DNA from 3 places in the Teredinibacter turnerae T7901 genome. Region 2 is predicted to be linked to each of the others. Evidence: predicted binding sites of a transcription regulator. Region 2 holds the regulator's gene; each other region holds the start of a gene.
What was found. Region 2 encodes PhoB, which activates phosphate uptake and scavenging genes when phosphate is short. Its sites were predicted from a motif close to TGTCATAAANNTGTAACA; they were not measured.
Positions count from the first base shown of each region.

Region 1: TERTU_RS12065 (esterase-like activity of phytase family protein) is a predicted target of PhoB. The motif match lies at 1,770-1,787, and genes of this name have one in related genera.
Region 3: TERTU_RS12900 (phosphatase PAP2 family protein) is a predicted target of PhoB. The motif match lies at 2,028-2,045, and genes of this name have one in related genera.

Region 1 covers NC_012997.1:3,016,898-3,020,182, forward strand. The annotation lists gene TERTU_RS12065 (esterase-like activity of phytase family protein) at 1-1,705, opposite strand, end outside; gene htpX (protease HtpX) at 1,838-2,728, opposite strand; gene TERTU_RS12075 (VWA domain-containing protein) at 3,021-3,285, opposite strand, start outside.
Region 2 covers NC_012997.1:5,015,607-5,018,891, reverse strand. The annotation lists gene ubiA (4-hydroxybenzoate octaprenyltransferase) at 1-630, shown strand, start outside; gene phoB (phosphate regulon transcriptional regulator PhoB) at 801-1,508, shown strand; gene phoR (phosphate regulon sensor histidine kinase PhoR) at 1,526-2,845, shown strand; gene TERTU_RS20215 (GNAT family N-acetyltransferase) at 2,880-3,285, shown strand, end outside.
Region 3 covers NC_012997.1:3,273,692-3,276,976, forward strand. The annotation lists gene TERTU_RS22390 (methyl-accepting chemotaxis protein) at 1-322, shown strand, start outside; gene TERTU_RS12895 (MJ1255/VC2487 family glycosyltransferase) at 344-1,435, opposite strand; gene TERTU_RS12900 (phosphatase PAP2 family protein) at 1,467-1,979, opposite strand; gene TERTU_RS12905 (DsbA family oxidoreductase) at 2,084-2,755, opposite strand; gene TERTU_RS12910 (ROK family protein) at 2,755-3,285, opposite strand, start outside.

The sequences.
Region 1 (3,285 bases), 2.0 Mb from region 2:
TCGCATAAAGAAGCGACTCGTTGCTTGGGTCTGCCGCCAGTCCTGACATTGCACTCCAGGGAATGGGTGTGCCGTCAAAGCGGTCAGCCGATTGTACGGTTGGATAAGACGCAGGCAAGCTGTTGTACTGATAGATATTTACCACCGAGCGAATTTTATCGTCCCGTGAGTCTTCCTCGCTGGCGACAACTAACAGATTACGCGATGGGATTGCCAAGCCGCCTTCCGGCGCAACACCGGCGGGCAGTACCTGCTTGAACACGGGCGCTGTCGGATTAGCAACGTCGTAGACGAACACCATGCTGGAGCGCTCAGAGTTAACGAATAGATAGCGGTCGCTGCCAAAAATACCCAATTCAATATTTTCAGGCTCGTTACCTTTATTTTCAGAGCGCGCATCTGGATACTGACCAAAACGCACGGCCATATGGTCCAGCGTGGAACCTGAATTCCAAACAACGTCGCCCTGTAAATTGAATACAGTGAAACCTCGGCTGCCACCGTCCATATCGCCTTCATCCGCGGTCGCGAAATACTCAGCGTTAATCCAGGTCACGCCATCCGGCTCGCGTGGAACGTCAGCCAGCGAACCGCTCAGATCGATAACCGCAGGCTCCTCTTCAACAACATCAATCATTGAAAGATCGACGGTACCGGCCGAGAAATCATTAACGACGGTGGCCGTCGCCAGGTCGATCAATGCAATATGATTATTTTCCTGCAGGGTAACAACCGCCATATTGGCAGCGTTAATGTCTACATACTCAGGCTCTGGATCCGCCGGGAACAGTGTCGCCACGCCTTCCAGGTTTACCGCTGTCAGTGACCAGTTAGCTGGATCAGCGTCAGCAATGTTGACAGAGAAAAAACCACCGGCAGGTAACTGAGGTGGTTTGCCGTCGCCTAAGTCTTCATCTCGCTCGTTCTCAATGACCACACCCGCGAAGGCTTTGTCCGGGCTGACTGCGATGGAATCTGGTTGTCCACCAAGATCCATGGTACGAACCAAGGTTTGGGTTGCGATATTGATCACTTGTAAAGAGCCGCCAACATTGACGTAATCAGCAGACTCGTTTACCGCAACCAGCGCGTAGTCACCTTTCACCGCGACAGATGTTGGTTCGCCACTCAGTTTTAAGGTTCCTGCAGCCACAGGCATCGCCGGGTTCGTAATATCAACAAAACCAATCGACTCGTTGGGGCTATCGGTATAAACCAGAGTCATACCATCGCTACTGGCGGCAACGATTTCTGCCGCAGTGGCGGTATCGTCATCACAGGAAGGATCAATTTGAGAACAAACCGGAAAACTGGCGATTCGATTGAAATTTTTCGCAGAGTTAATCGCTGTTGGGGTGCAGTTGTAGCTTGTGTCAGTGATTTCAGATGCGGCCAACACACCGTCACCGTTAGCGTCCAGGCCACCGTCGATACGAACGCCGCCTTTGAAGCACATATCGTCGCCAGCGCTTAAGTTGGTGAATGCGACCAGGCTATTGAGGCCGTTCGTACCATTACTGCCGTTAGTGCCGTTGGTACCATTTGTTCCGTCAGTACCATTCGTGCCGTTAGTACCGTTCGTGCCGTTAGTACCATTGACACCATTAGTGCCATCTACACCGTCCTTGCCGTCATCGCCCGAGCACGCGCTCAGGCCGATAACCGCAGACAACGCCAGCATTTTAAAAAGGCTAGTTTTATCCATCGCTCTCTGTCTCTTTTATGGTTTGATTGAGAGCGCTATAAGTACGTTACAACAGTGACAGCAAAATTACCCTTCCATGACAGAAAAATGTTAATTAAATGACAGCACGCGCTCGTCAGCGCGTGCATCCGGCTAGAGCGCCTGCAGTACGCGGATTCGCTCTGCCAACGGTGGATGCGTAGCAAATGCCGCCATTAGTTTACTTGAGAAGCCAGAAGTAATACCAAATGCCGTTAATGTATCCGGCATTTGGTTGGGGACCTGCTGTTGAGTCTCGGCCTGCAGGCGTCGTAACGCATCGATCATCGCCGCAGGGCTCACCAGAGTCGCACCCGCGTAGTCGGCACGAAATTCCCTTTTTCGCGAAAACCAGGCGACAATCATGTTGGCTAAAAACGCCAAAATTATCTCTGCGACAAAGGTCGCAATGTAGTAGCCAAGACCATGGCCACGCTCGGTTTTGAACACCACCCGATCTACCGTGTGGCCAATAATCCGGGCAAAGAACATAACGAAAGTATTAACTACCCCTTGCACCAATGCCAGGGTCACCATATCACCATTGGCGACGTGACCGATTTCATGGCCCAGGACCGCGCGGATTTCCTGTTGCGAGAATCGATCAAGCATACCCTGGCTAACCGCCACCAGCGCAGCATTTTTGTTCCGACCGGTAGCAAATGCATTGGCTTGCTGGGCCGGGAACACACCGACTTCCGGCATATCGATCCCGGCTTTCTGAGCGAGCTCGGCGACAGTCTCCACCAACCAGTGTTCCTGCGGTGTCGACGGCCGTTCTATTACCTCAGTGCCTGTCGACCGTTTCGCCATCCACTTGGAAATAAACAGCGAAACCAGAGAGCCGCTAAAACCAAAAACGGCACAGAAAATCAGCAGAGAGGTCAAATTCAGGCCTGCGCCTGACTCATCCAAATAGGAGCCCACTCCCAGAATATTCAATGTGAGACTTGCGATAATAACGACAGCCAGGTTGGTTAATAAAAACAAACCGATTCGAAACACAAACGCCTCCAGCACACGGCAATCCGGAGCAAGATCCGGATCGTTAGTCAAAAAATAAGAAAAGTCCGCTACAGGGACACTGCAACCAGGCGCTAAGACGCAAGCCCTGAAACTCAGGCCCCGAAACCCAGGCCCTGCAACCTAGTTGGATATGGTCATCGAACTTGAAATTACAAGTGGTCGCCCTACCCAAAGTCGATGAATGCTATACGTCATGATTGTGCCGATCCTGGAAGGCTGGAAGAACAGTCACAATGGGTGAATTAGCCAGTCTTTTCTACGCGAGGCATTGTCAGATTTTATCCGGATCATCGTCGGACTCGTCGTCCATGTCATCCATACTGTCCATACCGCCATCGTCGTCATCACCGCTCGAGTCCAGATCGTCAATGAGTGTGGAGATGGCTTCATCCAGTTCGTCCTCGGCCAGATCCAGTCCCTGAGCTTTCAGCATTTCAGCGACCATGTCGTCGTCTTCAGCCTCCTCAGCAGCACCACCGTCAGGATCGCTCATTGCATCCAGATCGTCGAGATCATCGGCTTGCGGTTCTTCTGGC
Region 2 (3,285 bases):
CGCAGCCGGCCATTGGTCACTGGGCTGGTGTCTCCCGTTGAGGCGGCCGCGTTGTTTGCGGTACTCAGTCTTGCGTCATTTTTATTGGTGCTGCAAACCAACGACCTTACGGTATACCTGTCGGTCGGCGGCATCGCGCTGGCCTTTTGCTACCCCTTTATGAAGCGCTATACCCAATTGCCGCAGGTGGTTTTGGGAGCCGCGTTCGCCTGGTCCGTGCCGATGGCATTTGCTGCGCAGACCGGTGAACTGAGTAGCCATATCTGGCTACTTTATACCGCAGTTTTACTCTGGACGGTGGCCTACGACACTTTTTACGCGATGGTCGACCGGGATGATGATCTCAAAATCGGAGTGAAATCGTCAGCCATCCTTTTTGGTGAACAGGATAAAGCCATTACGGCCTGTCTGCAGATGATGACCCTGATCGCGCTGCTTATGGTCGGTACCAAATTCGAATTGGGAACCTTTTATTACCTCAGCCTGGCGGCCGCGGCCGGGCTAATGATTTATCAGCAACTGCTGATCCGCGAGCGGCAGCGCGATGCCTGCTTCAAAGCCTTTCTGAACAACAACTGGGTCGGCATTGTGATCTTCGTTGGTATTGTCTGCGATTATCAATTTCGCTAGCCATTGATTTCGTTAATACAGACGCCGGTGGCGAAATACGGCCGATGTCATAAAATCGAAACAAAAGCTTTATTTAATGCCCGTGACTTGGGTCATTCAGGTTGCCCTATTGCGCACCTGTAATTACTGCAGATACTCCACCTTATTCTAAGACTTTAGGTTATACCTCCATGGTTGAAAAAAAGATTCTAGTGGTCGATGACGAGCGCGCGATTCGCGACATGCTCCGTGTGGCCCTCGAGATGGCCGATTATGCGGTGCTGGAAGCTGCCGATGCCCAGGAGGCACACCAAATCGTGGTGGACACCCGCCCCGATCTCATTCTATTGGACTGGATGATGCCTGGCGTGAGTGGTATTGAGTTCGCGCGTCGGTTGAAATCGCAAGAAGTGACCCGTGAAATACCAATTATCATGCTCACGGCGAAAGGCGAAGAGGACAACAAAATACAGGGCCTGGAAATAGGTGCGGACGACTATATCACCAAGCCATTTTCCCCTCGCGAGCTGGTTGCCCGTCTCAAGGCGGTATTGCGCCGCAGTGATTCCCTTTCAAGTGGCGACCCAATAACCGTAGAAAACCTGTGTCTCGACCCTACCAGTCACCGCGTTACCATCGCCGGGATGCCGGTTCAGCTGGGCCCCACTGAATACCGTTTGTTGGAATTTTTCTTAACCCACCAGGAGCGCGTATACTCACGTAATCAGTTATTGGATTATGTGTGGGGTGGCAACGTGTATGTGGAAGAGCGGACTGTGGATGTTCATATTCGCCGTTTACGCAAAGCCCTGAAGCTGGAAAACCACGATCGCCTCGTGCAAACCGTGCGCGGTGCGGGCTACCGGTTCTCAGCAAAATTTCTCGCTGCTGCTGAATAAACTTCCCGGTTCTGCTTATGTTTCGTAAAGGCGTAGCGGCCGAACTGCGCTGGTTGCTGCTGTTCGTCATTGTGGGTTTCAGCATTGGCCTGGTTTTCGACCACGTCGTTATGATGCTGCTGGTGGCCGCGCTGGTGTTTGGCGCACGCCTTATGCTGCGCATCTCCGAATTGGAATCCTGGGTGGAGGCGACCCGCCAGCGCGGTCTGCAGGAAAACAACCTGGAAGGCGTTTGGGCGGAAATTGCGGAAGACGTGGTACTCATCATCCGCCGCTATGAAAAAGACAAGCTGCGCCTGCAACAGGTTGTGGAGCGGGTCCAGCAGATGACGGCGGCACTGACCGACGGGGTTATTATTGTCGACAAGCACCACAACATCGAGTGGTGGAATCGCGCCGCCGAAATGCAGTTTGATTTCCAACCGTTGGATATAGGCCACAAGGTCACCAATTACCTGCGCAACCCCAAGTTCATCAAATACTATGAAGGCGGCGATTATAAGGAGCCGCTGGATACCTACTCGGTACGCCATGAAGGTCAGCACCTTCAGTTCTTTATTCATCCTTTTGGCGACGGTGACCGGTTGATTATTGCGCGTGACGTAACCCGCGTTGCCAACCTTGAGCGGATGCGTCAGGACTTCGTGGCAAATGTTTCTCATGAGTTGCGAACACCGTTAACCGTTCTTAGCGGTTACCTGGAAACCCTGGCCGATACCGGCGTATTGCCTGAACGCTGGGACAAACCCATGGGACAGATGCTGGAACAAACCAGCCGCATGAATCGCCTGATAAACGACCTGCTCACCCTCTCCCGCCTGGAAACTGACGACCGCGATTTCGGCCAGCGCCCGGTTCCTCTGCTGCCTCTCCTGGAGCAGATCGTGGCGGAAGGCCGCGCGCTAAGCGGCGAGCGCGGCCACGAATTCTTAATTAACTGTGGCGAAGGCATCGAAATCATGGGGCAGGAGGACGAGCTGCGTAGCGCTATCGCCAACCTGGTTTATAACGCTGTTAACTACACGCCAGATGGAAAAAAAGTTTCCATTCTGGTCAACAGCGATCCCCATGAATTGGTGCTTAAGGTGAAGGATAATGGCGAAGGTATTGAGTCGCGCCATATTCCGCGTCTGACTGAACGTTTTTATCGGGTGGATGCGGGTCGCTCGCGCGAAACCGGTGGCACTGGGCTCGGACTTGCCATTGTCAAACACATCCTGCTGCGCCATGATGCGGATTTGAAAATTCGCAGTAAGGTCGGCAAGGGCAGCACCTTTTCCTGTCATTTTCCTATCAAACGCGTTATTCAGAGTTCACCCGAGCAGCAACCCTCGTAGACAAGCACGCGGGGGATTTCGTGAGGTCTCCCCCATGCGTACATTTTTCCTATCAGGCATCGGCGACATATCCCTGCAGGACTGGCAAAGTTTGTGGTCCAGCGACTATCCCTTCACACGTTATGAGTTCCTGCACGCGCTGGAAGTGTCCGGGAGTGTCTGCGAAGCTACTGGCTGGCAACCCATGCACCTGGTTGTTGAGCACAATGATTGTCGTGTTGCGGTTGTGCCGCTTTATCAAAAAACACATTCCTACGGTGAGTATGTATTCGATTGGGCCTGGGCCGATGCTTATCAGCGCGCAGGGCTTGATTACTATCCCAAATTAATTAACGCGGTACCCTTTACGCCGGCCACTGGGCCGCGTATCGCGTTTGCCAGCGAGCTAGGCGATGCACAAAAAGTCGAGACCGTAAAATTAATCGTGGATACGCTTAAGC
Region 3 (3,285 bases), 1.7 Mb from region 2:
ACCGCTGGAGACCTTTGCAGATCACACCCAATGTCGTTTGGGTAAGTGGTATTACGAAGGCGATGGCGGAAAGTTTTATCGCAATTTTGGCTCGTTCAAAACCCTGGAAACCCCTCACAAACGTGTTCATCAAGCGGGTATCAGAGCACTTCGCCAAGCGGAAGCCAAAGAGCTTGAAAGTGCGTTTCTATCGCTGGAAGAGATGGAGAAGGCCAGTGACGAAGTGCTCGATCGACTGTCAAAAATTGAAGCCGATATCACCACTTACCATCACGAAGAAAAGAGTAATTTATTTACACCAAACGAAGCAGAACTTTTTTAGGGCCAGTTAACCCCAGGAACCTCACGCGGTTTCGGCGAGGGGAACAGGTGTAGGGTTAGTACTGAAACTCTCCAGGCCGTTTGCGTCTACCGCTTGCCACAAGCTCTCAACCAGGTCCGCTTTTGAACCCGGGTGCTCCCAGCCTTTATTGCCAATCCACTGCGCTATAGCCTTCGCCACATTCGGGTAAACCACATGGCGGCCGGAAAAATTATGCAACCATTGAGAAACGATGTTGCCATCAAGATAATCCATCGTCATAGCCAGGTTCAAGCGACTCATGGCTTCTGCGTTAGATAGCTGCTCCAACTGCCCCAGCAGCGGTTTCACCAGCAACTTTTTCCCCATATGCAGGGCTTCACTTGATAATTCAAACCCAGCATTGCAAATCACACCCGCAGATGTGGCGAGGTCGTATTTAAAGCCATCGCGCGAAAGTGGTTTTAATTTAATGTGTCCCAAGCTCTCATATTGATCGAAAGGCCCATAATAGACAAACGTGAAATCCTTGAACGGCTCAAGCAGCTGAATAACGTCGTGAGTTTCTTCAAACCCCAGATAAACGAGAATTTTCTTTTCATCAACCGGGTCGGAAATATGGTCGATATCGACAATGGGGGGCAGTATCGGCTGATTAAAGTGGTGCCAATGTAGCCCTAAACTTTCTTCCACCGGAGCAAAATACTCCATAATTTTCTTGCCGACGAAGTTATCGCCACGGCGGGGCACATCGTATTTAAACGCGTACTGATGGCCAATACCAAGGCAGGTTTTTCCTGCGCGCCGCGCAGCCCAGGCAGTCACCGGCTCGAAATCGGTTATAACCAGATCGTATTGCTCAACGTCCAGCGTGCGAATATCCCGCATCAGCTGGCGCAGGCTGGCTTCTTGAAAAGTACGGAATATTTTTACGTTGCCGGAATCGTGAACAAAGGTGAGCCCGCGATAACACCGCCAGTCACCAAACTCTTCCATGTCAAAATACTTGTCGCGCTCGCGGCCGGAAAAGATGTAATCAACGCTTATACCATCGGCCTTTAAGTATTTGTTCAGAGCGCGCGCACGGCTTATATGGCCGTTACCAGTTCCCTGGACACCAAAAAGAATTTTCATTTATGTTGTTGCTCTTTTATGTTCAGTTTTCTCAAATAAGATCTATCAGCACCAGGCAGATAGTGTGGCCTAAAAGTGCACCGGCCATAACATCGGTAGGGAAATGCACTCCCAACATCACGCGCGCGGCGCCAACACTGGCAGCCCAAGGGTAAACAAACCACGCCATCCAGGGAAACGCAAACGACATCGCGCAAGCCATGAGAAAAGCCGCAGAAGTGTGTCCGGAGGGAAAACTGAATTGATCCGATGGAACAATAGCGCTTTCAAACCCGGGAATCGCCGCAGCAGGACGGTTGCGGCGGAAGAGAGACTTGAATATGAAATACAAACTGCGCTCAATCAAAAATGCCATGGCAAGCAGTTTTGCCATATGCCAGTCTTGCTGAAGCATAAACAGAACGCCAATCACCACATACATTGGGCCATCGGCGGTAAAGGATATGTACCGGCTCAAACGCACAGCCAGATCGCGTCGCTTGCGGCGTAAGCACCAGTCAAACGTAACTAGATCGAATTGATGTATATTTTGCAGCAAACGCATACGGCACCCTCCATTTGCACCGAGGTTATCCCCCAACAATGACAGGTATATGAGACAAATATGACAAAACTATTACAACGTTAGATTATGTCTGAATATACGATTTAACACCAGGATAACTGTCCGGCGGGGTTCTCCAGTAGCTCGCGAATATTGGCTTCAATAATACGATAACCCACGTTACCCGAGAGCTTTTGCCGGCCTTCGTTGAATATCAGCGTTGGACTGGAGTTTATACCCTGCTCTATCGCCTGATGGTGATTGCGACTAATAAGAGCATGAGCACGGCCATCGTCGACTGCAGCCAGCAATGCCGCCACGGGTAAATTTTCGGCTTCTGCTACCGCAATTAACGTCTCGCGACGCGAAATATCCCGTATATCGACAAAAAACGCGCGGCGCAGCGCACACATATAACGCTGCATTGCTCCTGCGGTTAGCTGACCAGCCTCTTCCAACAATTGCGCAGCCGCGAGAAATAGATGCGCAGGCACTGAAGACTGCGGCGTATTTTCAAGCCACACGTTTTCATTCACGCGTATGTGCTCAAATTTTTCTGCCACCGACAACACATGTTTGCCATAAGCTGCCAAACCACCGCGGTGATCCCAGCTTTTCGCCATTTTGCCTGGCACATCACCAAACACAGGGAAAAAATGAAAGCGCACACTAACACGGTCACCAAAATCCGCTATCAACTCATCAACGCGTACCTGCGAAGCATATGCCCAAATGCACAGTACATCGGAATAATGATCTATTTGAATTCGGGACATCACACTTCCTCAATTTTTTGCCCGGCAAGCGCGAGCGCACCTGCCACGCCAGCCTGACTGCCCAACGCCGGCAATACAATATAACTTTCAATATTTTCTTCAATCGCCGGGTGCCGCACATAACCGTTTAAGTAGCCAGCCGTCGCCGTTTGCACCTTGCCCAACATCTGTGACTGAGCCATTACACCGCCCCCCAAAATAACGCGCTGAGGCGATAAGGTGCACACACAGTTCGCTATCGCGACTCCCATGTAAAACGCTTGTATATCCCAGGCATGGTGATCGGCAGGCAATGCTGCAGGATCACACCCCCAGCGGGCGGCGAGCGCAGGCCCACTGGCCAAGCCTTCAAAGCAGCGGTCACCGTGGTACGGACAACTGCCTGCAAAAGTATCATCGGGATGCTTTGGCAATAGACAGTGCCCCAATTCGGGATGTACCAGGCCATGCACCAAGCGACCGCCACTCACAATACCTCCGCCAATGCCAGTGCCAACCGTAATATACAAATAATCACTCAACCCTCTGGC